2 regions of the Paenalcaligenes sp. Me131 genome follow, and region 2 is predicted to be linked to the other one. Evidence: predicted binding sites of a transcription regulator. Region 2 holds the regulator's gene; the other holds the start of a gene.
What was found. The regulator HrcA, encoded in region 2, represses chaperone genes, less so after heat shock. The targets are predictions, from matches to a motif close to TTAGCACTCNNNNNNNNNGAGTGCTAA.
Positions count from the first base shown of each region.

Region 1: a site for HrcA is predicted at 5,116-5,142, ahead of rpoH (RNA polymerase sigma factor RpoH). Genes of this name have one in related genera too.

Region 1 is NZ_JBKQGY010000002.1:651,439-659,009, forward strand. It holds gene ACLPHM_RS11145 (acetate--CoA ligase family protein) at 1-853, shown strand, start outside; gene ACLPHM_RS11150 (BCCT family transporter) at 929-2,593, shown strand; gene ACLPHM_RS11155 (OprD family outer membrane porin) at 2,650-3,930, shown strand; gene rpoH (RNA polymerase sigma factor RpoH) at 4,136-5,035, opposite strand; gene ACLPHM_RS11165 (glycosyltransferase family 2 protein) at 5,193-5,978, opposite strand; gene ACLPHM_RS11170 (endonuclease/exonuclease/phosphatase family protein) at 5,979-6,833, opposite strand; gene aspS (aspartate--tRNA ligase) at 6,838-7,571, opposite strand, start outside.
Region 2 is NZ_JBKQGY010000001.1:1,481,958-1,489,528, forward strand. It holds gene dnaJ (molecular chaperone DnaJ) at 1-744, opposite strand, end outside; gene dnaK (molecular chaperone DnaK) at 846-2,768, opposite strand; gene grpE (nucleotide exchange factor GrpE) at 2,886-3,449, opposite strand; gene hemH (ferrochelatase) at 3,543-4,598, opposite strand; gene hrcA (heat-inducible transcriptional repressor HrcA) at 4,649-5,662, opposite strand; gene ACLPHM_RS07250 (NAD kinase) at 5,798-6,697, shown strand; gene recN (DNA repair protein RecN) at 6,707-7,571, shown strand, end outside.

The DNA.
Region 1 (7,571 bases), on a different contig from region 2:
TTTTGTTGAGCTATTACCGGAAAATGCACGCCAACGTTTAGAGCAAGCAGGTATTGCCCCCCTGCAAGGCCTGCAAGACGGTGTTACCGCGTTAGCAAAACTCGTAACCTATCACCAACAACGTCAACGCAGTCTGGCTTATGCACACGCTGTGCCACTAACACTGCACTCTCCCCAAACACGGGATCAACCCATACGAATGCTGGATGAGCATGCCTCTAAGAACTTGTTAGCACAGTACGGACTCAGCGTCCCCAAAAGTGTAGTCGTCACGTTAGAACAACTCATAGAGCAAGCACACACGTTAGATTACCCCGTGGTACTCAAAGCCCTTAGCGCCCAAATCGCCCACAAAACAGAGTTGGGCGCTGTGTCGCTAAACCTGTCGCAACCCACAGAGCTCATTGCGGCTGCCACCACAATGGCTGAACGGCTAGCAGCACAGAACCTTCCCATTGAGCATTTTCTCATAGAGCAAATGGTATCGGATGGCGTTGGTGAGCTGATCATAGGCGTCAAACGTGACCCCTTGTTTGGCCCGGCGCTTATCTTGGGAACTGGAGGTGTACTCGTCAACCTACTCAATGACAGCGCCATCATCTTGCTACCTACCTCACCAGAGATGATACGTAGTGCCTTAATGTCATTAAAAGGTACCACCCTATTACAAGGCTTTAGAAATAAAGCGAAAGGCGACCTAGATGCCGTCATCAACGCAGTAATGGCTGTTGCTCGCTTTGTGCAAGACCACTGGGACAGCGTACATGAGCTGGATGTAAACCCACTTATCGTACGCCCTACCTCAACCGGCGTGATTGCCGTAGATGCATTGATCTATCTACACGCTGCCTGAGAGCGCTACATAGAGGAAGGTGTACTACACCTTCCTGAAAAACCATATAAATACAACGATTCAGGAGACACCAAAATGAAGGAACAGGAGAACCTGCGGATTGACCCATCGATATTCTGGCCCGCCATCATACTTCTCGCCGCCATCATTACCCCACTCATGTTGTATCCTGATGCGGGGAAAATTGTGGTCAATATGCTGTTGGGCTGGGTCACCAGCACCTTAGGATGGTTATACCTACTAGCAGGTATAGGTAGCTTTTTCATTATGATGTGGCTGGCCTTTGGACCCTTTGGTCATATACGTCTAGGCGATAAGGAAGACCAGCCTGAGTTTGGCAAAGTCACCTGGGTAGTCATGCTGTTTTGTGCCGGTATAGGCATTTCCATTTGCTACTGGGCTTTTGTTGAGCCCCTGTATTTTCTGAACTCACCACCTATGGGTATTGAGGCCAACTCACCAGATGCTGTGGAGTGGGCTGCCATGTACCCCATGTTTCACTGGGGTGTGGTGCCTTGGGCTTTATATCTAATCCCTGCTTTACCTATCGCCTACGCCCTCTACGTACGCAAAGTCAATGTGCTACGTATGAGTGAAGCATGTCGAGGCTTGTTAGGCGACAGGGTCGATGGCCTCATCGGAAAGCTCATCGATGTCATTGTGATGTTCTCCATTATCGGTGGTGTGGGTACGTCTTTAGGGCTCTCCGTGCCGCTGGTATCAAAACTAGTACAAGTGATGTTTGGCGTACAGGACAGTTTTCTTTTGCAGATGGGTATTCTTGCTATCTGGACGGCAATGATTGCTTGGAGCGTCTTTAACGGTTTACGAAAAGGTATTAAAACCCTCTCTAATGTAAATGCCGTTCTAGGCGTCATCATGCTATTTTTTGTGCTGCTTGTTGGGCCTACCGTTTTTTTACTGAAGCTCTGGACCAATAGCTTTGGCATGCTGGTCAATAACTTTTTCCATATCAGCTTTTGGACAGACCCCATACAAGATCGTCATTTCCCGGAAAACTGGACCGTTTTCTACTGGGCTTGGTGGGTGGCCTATGCACCGATGATGGGGCTGTTTGTAGCACGCATTTCCCGTGGTCGTACCATACGTGAACTCATACTCAACGGTGTTGTCTGGGGTAGCGTAGGTTGCTGGGCATTTTTTGCGATTTGGGGTGGCTACGCACTGGATATACAAATACGCGGGGTCGTAGACTTACAAAGCATTCTCACTACGCAAGGCACGCCAGCCACCATTGTGGCCATCCTGAAAACCATGCCATTGTGGGAATGGGTACTGCCCATCTTCACCCTGCTATGTTTTGTTTTCCTGGCGACTACCGTCGACTCTTCCGCCTACATGCTAGCCGCCATCTGCACTAAAGAATTAACAGGTTACCAAGAACCTGCACGTTGGAACCGTATTTTATGGACCCTCATGGTCGCGGCTGTCGGTGTTGCCTTACTGCTGGTAGGTGGCTTAGAAGCTGCTCAGATCTCTACAGTACTGGTTGCTTTGCCCATGATCCCCATATTGGTGCTAATGGTTATTTCTTTTATACGCTGGATCCATGCGGACTTTGCTGAGCACGTACGACCGAAGGCTCTGGTATGCAGCAACTATAAACACAGGCACCCAACTGCAGAAAAAACGGCACCTGTTAGCGCTAACACAAACCATACCGTACCTACCAATCACCACAAAGAATTTGATAACACCATAGCCTCTATAGCCGAATAACTCATCAAAAACAAACATATAGACATGGAGCAATCCATGTCTAGAGGAGCGCTGTTGTGCACATCAGAAAATGTTATATAGCATTTGCTCTGTTTTTCGCAGGTTACCAACCCACATTAGCAGCAGAAGGTGAGGAACCTCATCAACTAGAACTAGTAGCTCGAAACTTATATTGGAATCACCACAAACAAGGAGGCTTAGACCAGCGCGAATGGGGGCAAGGATTACGCCTAGACTTCCGCTCACGTTATACGCCCGGCACTATAGGTATAGGCGTAGAGCTGGGTGCTTATTCACTACTCAAGCTGCAAGGTAATGCTACACACTCAGGTCAAGCAGGAGTACTAGTACCCACAGGCACGGGAGGAACCAAAGATGCTGCGTTTACAGGGGGAGGTGCGATCAAGCTACGTATAGCGAATACCGAACTACGCTATGGAAATAACTTGCGCCCTTACAACCCTGTGTTTGCCGTCGCTGATACCCGCATCTTGCCAGCCACAGTACAAGGCTGGTGGCTACAAAGTCAGGATATACCGAACACCACACTAGAAGCAGGTAACTTTATTGCCTCACGTGACTTCAATAGCACCCACTTTCATCGGCAGTTCTATGCCTCTTATGCAGGTGTCAGTACTGATATGGCGGGATTTATAGGTGGCCGCCATACCATCAATGATGCACTAAGTGTCAGTGCCTACGCCTCTAAGTTCAGAGATATCTGGCGACAGTATTATGGCAATGTGAACTACACCATACCGTTACCATCTGCCCAAAACCTCAACATGGACTTCAACATTTATCGGTCAGACTCTACCGGTAAGAAATTAGCGGGGGCTATAGGAGTTACAGCATGGTCATTTCTCACTGCCTACAACGTTGGTGCACATACGTTTAAAGTCAGTTTTCAAAAGATCAACGGCGCCCAACCTTTTGATTACCTAGGCCTAGGCCCCGGTACCTTCCACGACTCCATCTACTTAGCCAACTCCTCACAACTATCGGACTTCAACGGCCCCGGTGAGCAATCTTGGGGGGTGTTCTACAGTGTAGATATGACTACGTACAATCTCCCAGGGCTTAGTTTCCACGCTAGATATATACGTGGTAGCAAAGCGAATGGGGACCGCCTTCCTGCCCATAGCCCCTATTCTTACTATGCCCATGGAGAAAAACACTGGGAACGCGACCTTGAATTGCGTTATGTCGTCCCCTCTGGCCGCGCTAAAAATCTACTGCTACGCGTACGCTATGCCACACATCGTATTAATGGCAGCTCAGACACTTCCTCAGATCAATTACGGCTAATAGTGGAGTATCCCTATAACTTTCTTTAGCCACTCACCTGTTTGTGAAAACAAAAAAAGGACACCTGGGCAGGTGTCCTTAAAGCATCTACTTCTATCAGAGAGGGGGAAGAGGAGAAGCCGAAGCAGATGCACGCAGCGCCACACAGGGATATGAATAACGCTGCAGATACTACTTTGATGACTGTTCTTCCGGTTAGTTCTCTTTCTGATGAAACTTTTATGTAAGTAATTGTTACACAGCCACTTGCAGGTAGGTACGCATTTTTTTCATAGCAGCTACCTCAATTTGGCGGATACGCTCTGCGGATACGCCAAACTCTGCGGCCAACTCGTGCAGCGTAGAGGATTGATCGTCTTGCAACCAACGAGCCTCGATAATGCGACGAGAACGGGGGTCTAGTTTTTCTAGTGCGCTTTCCAAACCTTCGCCTTGCAACGACTGAGCTGCTCGCTCTGCCAATACCTGAGTAGGTTCAAACGCACCTTCATCTGACAAATAGCTAATTGGCGCAAAACCTTCGTCATCGTCGTCCATAGAGGACTCCAATGCCATTTCGCCACCTGTCAGGCGTATTTCCATCTCGCTCACATCTTGCGGACGCACATTCAATTCACGTGCGATATCGTCAATTTCCGCAGGATTCAGCGTTTGCCCATCTTCAGGGCGCATGCGACGCAAGTTAAAAAACAGTTTACGTTGCGCCTTGGTGGTCGCGATTTTTACCAAGCGCCAATTGCGCACCACATACTCGTGGATTTCAGCTTTAATCCAATGCACGGCAAACGACACCAGACGCACACCACGTTCTGGATCAAAACGTTTGACCGCTTTCATCAGGCCAATATTGCCTTCTTGGATCAGGTCAGCCTGAGGCAGGCCATACCCTAAATACTGGCGTGAAATAGACACCACCAGACGTAAATGGGACATGATCAATTGACGAGCAGCATCAAGATCACTTTCTTGTTGTAGACGCTGGCCGAGGGCCACTTCCTCTTCTTGAGTCAGCACAGGCTGAGCATTCACAGCGGAAATATAGGCCTCTAACGTACCCAACGCGCCTGGATTGGATACGGCAGCAGCCAACTGGGCGGCAGGCGCGAGAGCCAAAGATTGCGATGTGTGGGTCATGAATAATCCTGTATCAAGGTTATCAGTCTCGTGAAAGCCACGATGTGATAACAAAGTTTCTGCATAAGCCGTTTATTATTCTAGCACTCTAGCACACTGAGTGCTAAATAAGGAAACACATTATAAGAGGCCAAAATACGCAGAAAGTTCCGTATTTTTACGCGTTTTTATCAATTTTCTGTATGAACTTCTTGCGCTGATACACTTTGCTATAGCGGAAGAAAACACCCGTTGCCTCGCCCACGGCAATCATCATGCCGCGCGAGCCTGACAATATGCCCAACTGCAAGAAATACGACCTAAAAAACCGGAATGCAGCTTTGAACACCACTACAGGAAAAGCATACAAACGTGCTCGTTCCGAATTAGCATACAGTTCGGAGTAATACTGTGTTTTGACCAGCAACTGCCCTACATCAGTCACGGCCTCATGCTCTAGCCCGCCTTTTAATCGCACCACTTGGCTGCGACCATCCAGCTTCACTTTCTCATGTACCTGACTGTCGGTAAAACAATGCTGGCGACGGTTATACAAACGGCACAACCAGTCTTTGCCCCAACCGTTAGTGCGTATGTGTTTACCGCAGAAATAGTTATTGCGCAGCACTTCCCCTACTTTGCTTTCTTCTTCTAGGGGCCAGTCTGCCAATGCATCTAGCAACGTCTGGTTAACCTGCTCATCAATATCTAAGGACAGAACCCAATCGGTTTCTGCATGGGACGCCGCTGCGTTTTTTGTAGGGCCAAAGCCCATAAAACTGCCTTGTACCACTTTGACGTTAGGATACTCACCTAACAAACTTATCGTGTCGTCAGTAGAACCATTGTCGTACACCACCACTTGCCTGAATGGTTTTAAGGCACTGATAGTACGGTGCACATGCGCAGCCCCATTTTTCACAATGATCACTGGCGTAATGTGAGCGTAGATATCCACTGCCATTTAAGGAAGTTCCAATTCAGTCAGGATGGGAGCATGGTCTGAGATTTGCTTCCACGGCAACCCCTGCAGCACCTTAGCCGTACGTACAGCAAAGCCACGTTGATAAATACGGTCTAGTCTCAAGAAAGGAAACGCTGCTGGGAAGGTACGCGGTGGCAAGGTCAAACGGGCATTACCCCCCACACCCAGTTGCGGGGTATGTATCTCGCTACCCTCTTGTCTGGACCAGCCACGCAACCAGTTCATAGGTTGTCGCAACTTGAAGCTTTGCCCTGTACGCCCTTTGACCGTCGAGGCAAAGGAAAACACCTCGTACAAGTTTAATTGCTTCACAAAAATAGGCGCTAACTTGTTGTTCCAATCATTGAAGTCGCCTGCAATAAGCAAAGGCTCATCATCTGGCACCAAACGGTGAATCCTGTCCACCAGCGCCTGTGCCTGACGTGCTCTACCGCCACCGAACAAGCCCAAGTGCACCACAATACAATGCACTGGCCTACCTTCAATGTCCACCACGGCATGAAGCAAACCACGCTGCTCTAGGCGGTGATCCGAGATGTCTTCATTTTCGTGGTGCAAAATAGGATATCGGGAAAGCAGTGCATTACCGTGATCGGTAAACTCGCGCACGGCATTACACCCGTACGCATTACGCATGCGTAATACCGCAGCTAATGATTCGTGCTGCGCGTCCAGCGTTGCTTGCTGGTCGTTGCGCCCCTGAACCTCCTGTAGAAACAGCAGGTCCGGGGACAAGCCATACAGCCCAAGCTTCAACTCTTCTAGGGACTCACGACCACCTGTGGCCGTGCGCCCCTTATGAATGTTGTAGCTAACGACTCGTATGATTCCCATAGCCTTAGGCGGGCTTGGCTTCCTGTGGACGCAAGCGGATGTGCAACTCTTTCAACTGCTTCTCGTCTACACCGGAAGGGGCGTGAGTCAACAAACACTGAGCACGCTGTGTTTTGGGGAATGCAATCACGTCACGGATGGAATCTGCACCCGCCATCATTGTGATCATGCGATCCAAACCAAAGGCGATACCACCGTGTGGAGGCGCACCGTATTGCAGCGCATCCAGCAAGAAGCCGAATTTCTCGCGGGCTTCTTCGGCGTTGATGTTCAGCGCAGAGAACACTTTGCTTTGAACGTCAGCACGGTGGATACGTACCGAGCCACCGCCCATTTCCCAACCGTTCAACACCATGTCGTAGGCTTTGGCCTGTACTTTGGCTGGATCGGTTTCCAAGAAGTCTTCATGACCATCTTTGGGGCTGGTGAATGGGTGGTGAGCCGCGTAGTAACGCTTGGTTTCTTCGTCGTACTCAAACATTGGGAAATCTACAACCCACAATGGTTTCCAGCCCGCTTCAACCAAACCGTGCTTGCGACCATGCTCGCTGTGACCGATTTTGATACGCAACGCACCAATAGCATCGTTCACGACGGATGTTTTGTCTGCGCCAAAGAAGATCAAGTCGCCGTTTTGAGCGCCTGTACGCTCCATCACAGCGCGCAGTGCGTCGTTGTCGATGTTCTTCACGATGGGGGACTGCAAACCTTCAGGGATGTTCGCTACATCGTTCACTT
Region 2 (7,571 bases):
ACCGGCTGGGCCACCGTTCAAACCTGGCTCACCGTTACCCATTGAGCGGATGCTCATGCCGTCATCAATACCGGCAGGGATCTTCACTTGCAGTGTTTTCTCTACACGTTTGCGGCCTTCACCATGACATGCGGTACAAGGATCTTTGATCTCTTTACCTGAACCATGACATGTAGGGCATGTTTGCTGCACGCTAAAGAAGCCTTGCTGCATGCGTACCGCACCTGAGCCACCACATGTGCCACACGTTGTAGGTGCACTGCCAGGTTTCGCGCCAGAGCCATCACAAACCGAACAGTTTTCCCAGCTAGGTACTCGGATTTCCGTGTCAAAACCTTTGGCTGCCTGCTCTAGGCTGATTTCCAACGAGTACCGTAAATCTGCACCACGGTAGACTTGTGGGCCACCTTGGCCACGGCGTGCGGCGCCACCAAAGATTTCACCGAAGATATCGCCCAGGTCACCAAACCCACCGAAACCTCCGCCACCACCCATGCCGCCCATACCGGCAGCACTAGGATCCACACCAGCGTGGCCATAGCGGTCGTAAGCCTCACGTTTCTGCTCATCGCTCAGAATTTCGTAAGCCTCTTTCGCTTCCTTGAACTTCTCTTCGGCCTCTTTGCTGTCAGGATTTCGGTCCGGGTGGTACTTCATTGCCATCTTGCGATAGGCTTTGCGGATCTCATCCTGGCTCGCATTTTTGGCGAGACCCAGTATTTCGTATAAATCGCGTTTTGCCATTTTGACTGTCAGGCTCCTACAAGCCTTTTCATGGAAAAAAGGATGCCCGGAGCCCACACATAAGGTTGGCTACCGGGCCTGTTCAGTGCACAGTCACTGGATTACTGATCGCGCTTCACTTCTTTGAAGTCAGCGTCAACCACGTTTTCATCCGCGGGTTTTGCACCGTCTTCGCCTGCTTGCTGTGCAGCGGCCTGAGCCTGCATATCCGCGTACATTTTCTCGCCCAGTTTCTGCGATGCTGTACTCAATGCTTCGACTTTGGCATCGATGGCTTCTTTGTCGCCATCTTTCAATGCACCTTCCAGCTCGGCGATCGCAGCTTCAATCGCTTCTTTCTCGCTAGCTTCCAGTTTGTCACCGTACTCTTCCAACGATTTACGTGTGGAGTGCACCAGTGCTTCACCGTTGTTGCGTGCAGTAGCCAGTTCAGCCAAACGACGGTCTTCCTCGGCGTGAGCCTCGGCGTCTTGCATCATGCGCTGTACTTCTTCATCGCTCAAACCAGAGTTGGCTTTGATGGTAACTTTGTTCTCTTTACCTGTGCCTTTGTCTTTGGCGGAAACGTGCAAAATACCGTTTGCGTCAATGTCGAAAGTCACTTCGATCTGTGGCATACCACGTTGTGCTGGTGGAATACCTTCCAGATTGAACTCACCCAACGCTTTGTTACCCGCAGCGATTTCACGCTCACCTTGGAAAACCTTAATGGTTACCGCAGGCTGGTTGTCATCGGCTGTGGAGAACACTTGCGAGTGACGAGTAGGAATCGTGGTGTTCTTCTGAATCATTTTGGTCATCACACCACCCAGGGTTTCAATACCCAAGGACAGCGGTGTAACGTCCAGCAGCAATACGTCAGAACGATCGCCAGACAATACGGAACCTTGAATTGCTGCACCAGCGGCAACCGCTTCGTCAGGGTTCACGTCACGGCGTGGATCACGACCAAAGAACTCTTTCACACGTTCTTGCACTTTAGGCATACGTGTCATACCACCAACCAAGATCACATCGTCGATCTCGGACACTTTCACGCCTGCATCTTTGATAGCAATGCGGCAAGGTTCGATAGAACGCTCGATCAGATCTTCAACCAACGCTTCCAATTTGGCGCGTGTGATTTTCAGGTTCAAGTGTTTAGGACCGGAAGCATCTGCTGTGATGTACGGCAGGTTGATTTCAGTCTGTTGTGTAGACGACAGTTCGATCTTGGCTTTTTCTGCGGACTCTTTCAGACGTTGCAGTGCCAATACATCTTTGGACAGGTCTACGCCACTTTCTTTCTTAAACTCGTCGATGATGTAGTCAATGATACGTTGGTCAAAGTCTTCACCACCCAAGAAGGTGTCACCGTTCGTGGACAACACTTCAAACTGTTTTTCACCATCGATGTCAGCGATTTCGATGATGGATACGTCAAACGTACCGCCACCCAAGTCGTACACAGCGATTTTACGGTCACCATCGGAAGCCTTATCCAAACCAAACGCCAATGCCGCAGCAGTAGGTTCGTTGATGATACGTTTTACGTCCAGCCCAGCGATACGGCCGGCATCTTTAGTGGCTTGACGCTGGCTGTCGTTGAAGTACGCAGGCACAGTGATCACAGCTTCGGTCACTTCATGACCCAAGTAGTCTTCCGCTGTTTTCTTCATTTTGCGCAGGGTGTCAGCAGAAACTTGCTGAGGAGCCAACGCTTTGCCTTGGGCTTCAACCCATGCATCACCGTTATCTGCCTTAACGATTTTGTAAGGCATCAACGAAATATCTTTCTGTACCGCTTTTTCGTCGAATTTACGACCGATCAAACGCTTCACAGCAAACAATGTGTTCTGTGGGTTTGTCACGGCTTGACGCTTAGCAGGTGCACCTACCAGTACTTCACCATCAGGCATGTAAGCAACGATGGAAGGGGTGGTACGAGTACCTTCTGCGTTTTCAATAATTTTGACCTGGTCACCGTCCATTACGGCAACACAACTGTTGGTTGTACCAAGGTCAATACCAATAATCTTGCTCATATTTTTGATTTACCTTGCAAAAATCAGCGTACCCATCTTGGGGATACCGCTCAGTTATTACTATGATTTACAGATGGGGACTCGCTAAACATTTTCAAGCCCCCATAACAAAATAATTTAGGCTGGTGCTTGCCCTGAAGACACCATCACCAAGGCTGGACGCAATACGCGATCGGCTAATACATAACCTTTTTGCAATGCCATCGCGACCGTGCCTTCAGCTTGATCTGAGGGAACGGTAGAAATCGCTTGATGCAGATGCGGGTCAAACTTATCGCCTGCTTGCGGCGCTACTTCTTTAAGCTGGTTGCGTGTAAACGCGTTATCCAACTGACGCAGCGTGGTCTCTACGCCCTCACGGAAGGCTTCAATCGTTTGTTCTTCTTGTGCCAGCGCAGCTTCCAAGCTATCACGTACTGGCAACAGGCTCTCGGCAAAGGACTCAGTCCCAAATTTACGTGCCTTCGATACCTCGTCATCCGCACGACGGCGAATGTTTTCCATTTCGGCTTTAGCGCGCAGCAACTGATCGTAGTACTGGGCTACTTTAGCCTGAGCTTCTTCCAACTGCTGATCCAGTCCAGACTCGACAAGCGATTCTGCTGCCACATCAATGGACTCGTTTTCAGGTTGGTTGTCTTCAGGAATCTGGTTTTCGTTCTGGTCTGTTGATGCAGACATAATGGATCTCCACGGCAAAAAAACATCACTGTTTCTCATATGGGGATCACACACCCCATATTCAAGAGATCCACGGCTATTTTTACATTTAGCTTATGCGAGCCAGCCTGCCGCGTGTTCGCGAACCAAGTGCGCTAAGCCATCTACCCACTCAGCATCATCGTTCAAACAGGGGATATAAGCGAAATCTTGCCCGCCCTCTTCTAAGAACGCATCACGGCACATGAGTTTGATTTCTTCCAGCGTTTCTAAGCAATCCGCCAAAAACCCCGGACAGACCACATGCACGTTTTTCACCCCTTCCTTAGCCCACTGACGTAACAGCGGTTCGGTGTAGGGTTCTAACCAGCGCTCGGCTCCAAAACGGCTTTGGAAAGCAGCATGCACGGGTACACCGGTGGTTTCTAATTCGCGGCGTAACGCGGCGGTAGTCAACATGCACTCACGGTGATACGGATCACCTTTTTCAGCGCAGCGACGTGGCAAACCGTGGAAGCTCAGCAGCAAACGCTCAGGCTTACCCTGCGCTCCCCAATAGGTAGTAATGGATTGTGCTAACGGTTTGATATACGCGGGATGATCACAGTAACTGCGTATAAAACGCAGCTCGGGTTGATTGCGCATTTTCGCGGCATAACGCGTTACGGCGTCTACGGCTGTGGCCGTCGTACTTGCCGCATACTGTGGATACAACGGCACCACCAAGATGCGTTCACAGCCCTGCGCGCGCAGTTTATCTACCGCACTTTCTACTGACGGGTTGCCATAGCGCATCGCCAATTCTACTTTGACGTGTTGGCCAGTTGGGTCCAGACGTTGCTGCAAACCATCTGCTTGTCGCTGGCTGTACACCAACAGCGGCGCCCCTTCAGGCATCCAGATCATTTGGTATTTCTCTACCAACTTACGTGGTCTGAATGGCAAGATCGCCCCGCGCAAAATCAATTGCCACACCGGTTGCGGGATCTCAATCACTCGCGGGTCCGATAAGAACTCTTTGAGATAACGTCGTATAGAACCAGCATCCGGTTGATCTGGGGTACCCAGATTCATCACCACTATACCTACTGGCGTAGCGGGACGACTGGTAATGTGCGCATCCAGCAAAGATGGATCCGATGGTTCAGGCAAATAGGTAGTTAACAGCATATGTACGCCCTATGCGCCGCACTGAGCCCTCTCGTGCAGCGCCATTCTTATCAATTATTCTGGTTACAGCTCAAGGCATTGGACAATAACTTGGCGGTGATGTCCACGATAGGGATCACCTTGTCATAAGCCATGCGTGAAGGGCCGATCACCCCCAAGGTGCCCACCACCTCACCGTCTACGCCATAAGGGGCTGTCACCATGGAAACGTCGTCTAAAGGCAACAACGTGGAATCACCACCAATATAAATTTGTACGCCGTGTGCATGACTGGAGGCATCCAACAAATGCAGCAATTCAGTTTTCTTTTCAAACAGCTGAAATAAGCGACGTAAACGGCTTAGATCATCCGTCATTTCGCTCACGTCCAAGAGCTTACTTTCACCGAAAATCACCACATCTTCTTCTACGTCAGACTCGGCTGTGCTGGCGGCTACGGCGGCTTGCATCAACTTAGAAATGTCTACTTGAAGGCTAGACAGCTCATCTGCTAACGACTCGCGCACCACAGAAAATGACTTTCCTGAGAAGTGCTGATTAAAGAAATTGCTGGCTTCAGTAAGCTCTTCTTCGCGATACTCTCGCGACATAAACAAAATGCGATTTTGCACGTCACCGTCGGGGGACACCATAATCAGCAGCACCCGTTTCCCCGAGAGGCGAATGAACTCAATATGTTTGAAGGTTTGTGCACGGCGCGGCACCATCACCACGCCTGCAAATTGCGACAAATTAGACAACAACGCTGCCGCCGATGACACGGCACGAGCCGGCTCTTCCATCGGCAAACGCAATTGCAGGGGTTCAATGTGGGGTACCTCGAATTGCGGTACGGCCAAGAGCCTATCCACAAACATGCGATACCCTTGAGGCGTAGGAATACGCCCCGCCGATGTATGCGGACTATGAATCAACCCTAGGTCTTCCAGATCAGCCATCACGTTACGTATGGTGGCTGGCGACAGGTCAAAAAGCCTAGATAAGGTACGTGACCCCACCGGCTGACCGTCAGCAATGTAACGCTCAATTAATAGCGTCAATAATGCACTTGATCTATCGTCCAGATATTTTGCCATGCTTATTTCATACACTCACATCAGGATCAAACTGCAGCTTCAATGCCCTAAACCCTTACACAATTCTATAATCCAGTAATTCAGATTATCCTATCCCTATTCCATCATAAGGCAATTTACCTCATGCATTTCAAAACGGTCGCCCTCGTGGGTCGCTATCATGACTCGGGACTTGATGCCCCGCTGCGAGCCGTTGCCCACACGCTGAAGCAAGCGGGTTGCTCGGTCATTATAGAAAGCGACACAGCGCGCTACACCGGTATACAGGATATCCCCTGTGTCAGTTTTGACGAAATCGGCCAGCAGGCCGATCTCGCTATCATCGTGGGCGGTGACGGCACGATGCTGGGTGCAGCACGCCAATTGGCGCACAGCGGCGTTCCCTTGATTGGTATTAACCACGGGCGATTAGGTTTTATCACCGACATCCCCCTGCCACACGCTCACGAAGCAATCACCAGCGTCATCAACGGCCAGTACGAAACTGAGCACCGCAGCCTACTAGAAGGCCGTGTTGTACGCGATGGCGAAACACTGGTTTCGGGTATCGCGCTCAATGATATCGTAATTAACCGCGCAGGTCGTGGCGGCATGATAGAGCTGCGTGTAGAGCTAGATGGTGTGTTTATGCATCGCCAACGCGCCGACGGTGTAGTCGTAGCCACACCAACCGGCTCCACAGCCTACGCGCTGGCAGCAAACGGCCCTATTCTGTACCCCACGCTCAATGCCTTCTTGCTGGTGCCTGTGGCACCGCAAACGCTGTCCAATCGCCCTGTAGTGGTACCTGACAGCAGCACATTGAGCCTGACCATTACCGCCTTGGGCCGAGTCGAATCGGGCGCTAGCGTGCACTTCGATATGCAGGCTTGGTCTGACTGCCAGCCTGGCGACTGTGTAGAAATTCGCCGCGCTCAGAAAACAGTTTGTTTTATTCACCCCACCGGCTACAGTTTCTTTTCTACTTTGCGTCAGAAATTGGACTGGAACCGTATCCCACAACCCAACGACGCCAACGAATAATCCCTGCTTATGCTGCGATCCCTGCATATACGTGATTTTGTCATTGTGGATGAAGCCCTCATCGATTTCGAAGATGGCTTCACCGTCTTTTCTGGTGAAACTGGTGCCGGGAAATCCATACTTATAGATGCGCTGTCGCTGCTGCTTGGCGCTCGCGGCGACACCCGTGTCATACGTGAAGGGTGCGAGAAAACCGATCTCAGTGCGCACTTTGATCTGGATGATGACATTCGTGAATGGCTGAAAAATAACGACTTGGACGATGGCGAGGATTTATTGCTACGCCGTGTCATTGACGCTCAAGGCCGTAGTCGTGCATATATCAACGGCACAGCCGCCACCTTGGGGCAACTGCGTGATGTGGGTGAACACCTTGTAGACATACATGGTCAGCATGCCCATCAAAGCCTGCTCAAAAGTGCAAATCAATATGCGTTGTTAGACTCACAAGGTGGACACCAAGAGCTAGCCAAGCAAGTAGCGGCTGCATGGAACACATGGCAATCTCTACAGCAACGCTTACACCAAGCCCAAGAACATTCGGCAGGCTTACAAGCCGAACGCGAAAAGCTGCAATGGCAATACGATGAGCTGCAAACCTTAGCGTTGCAACCAGGCGAGTGGGAACAAACCGGTGTAGAGCATCAGCGCTTAGCACATGCGCAATCGCTACTGGATGGTGCGACGCGTGCTTTAAATTTACTGGATGGTGAAGACCAAGCCGCACAACGTGCGTTGTTCTCAGCCACACAAGAAATCACCAAATTGCTGCACCATGACCCCGCCGCTTTGCAGCCCATTCTGGACACACTAGAATCTGCGCGTATCGCAAGCTCTGAAGCCATTTCTGATTTAAATAGCTACGTGAGTGCGG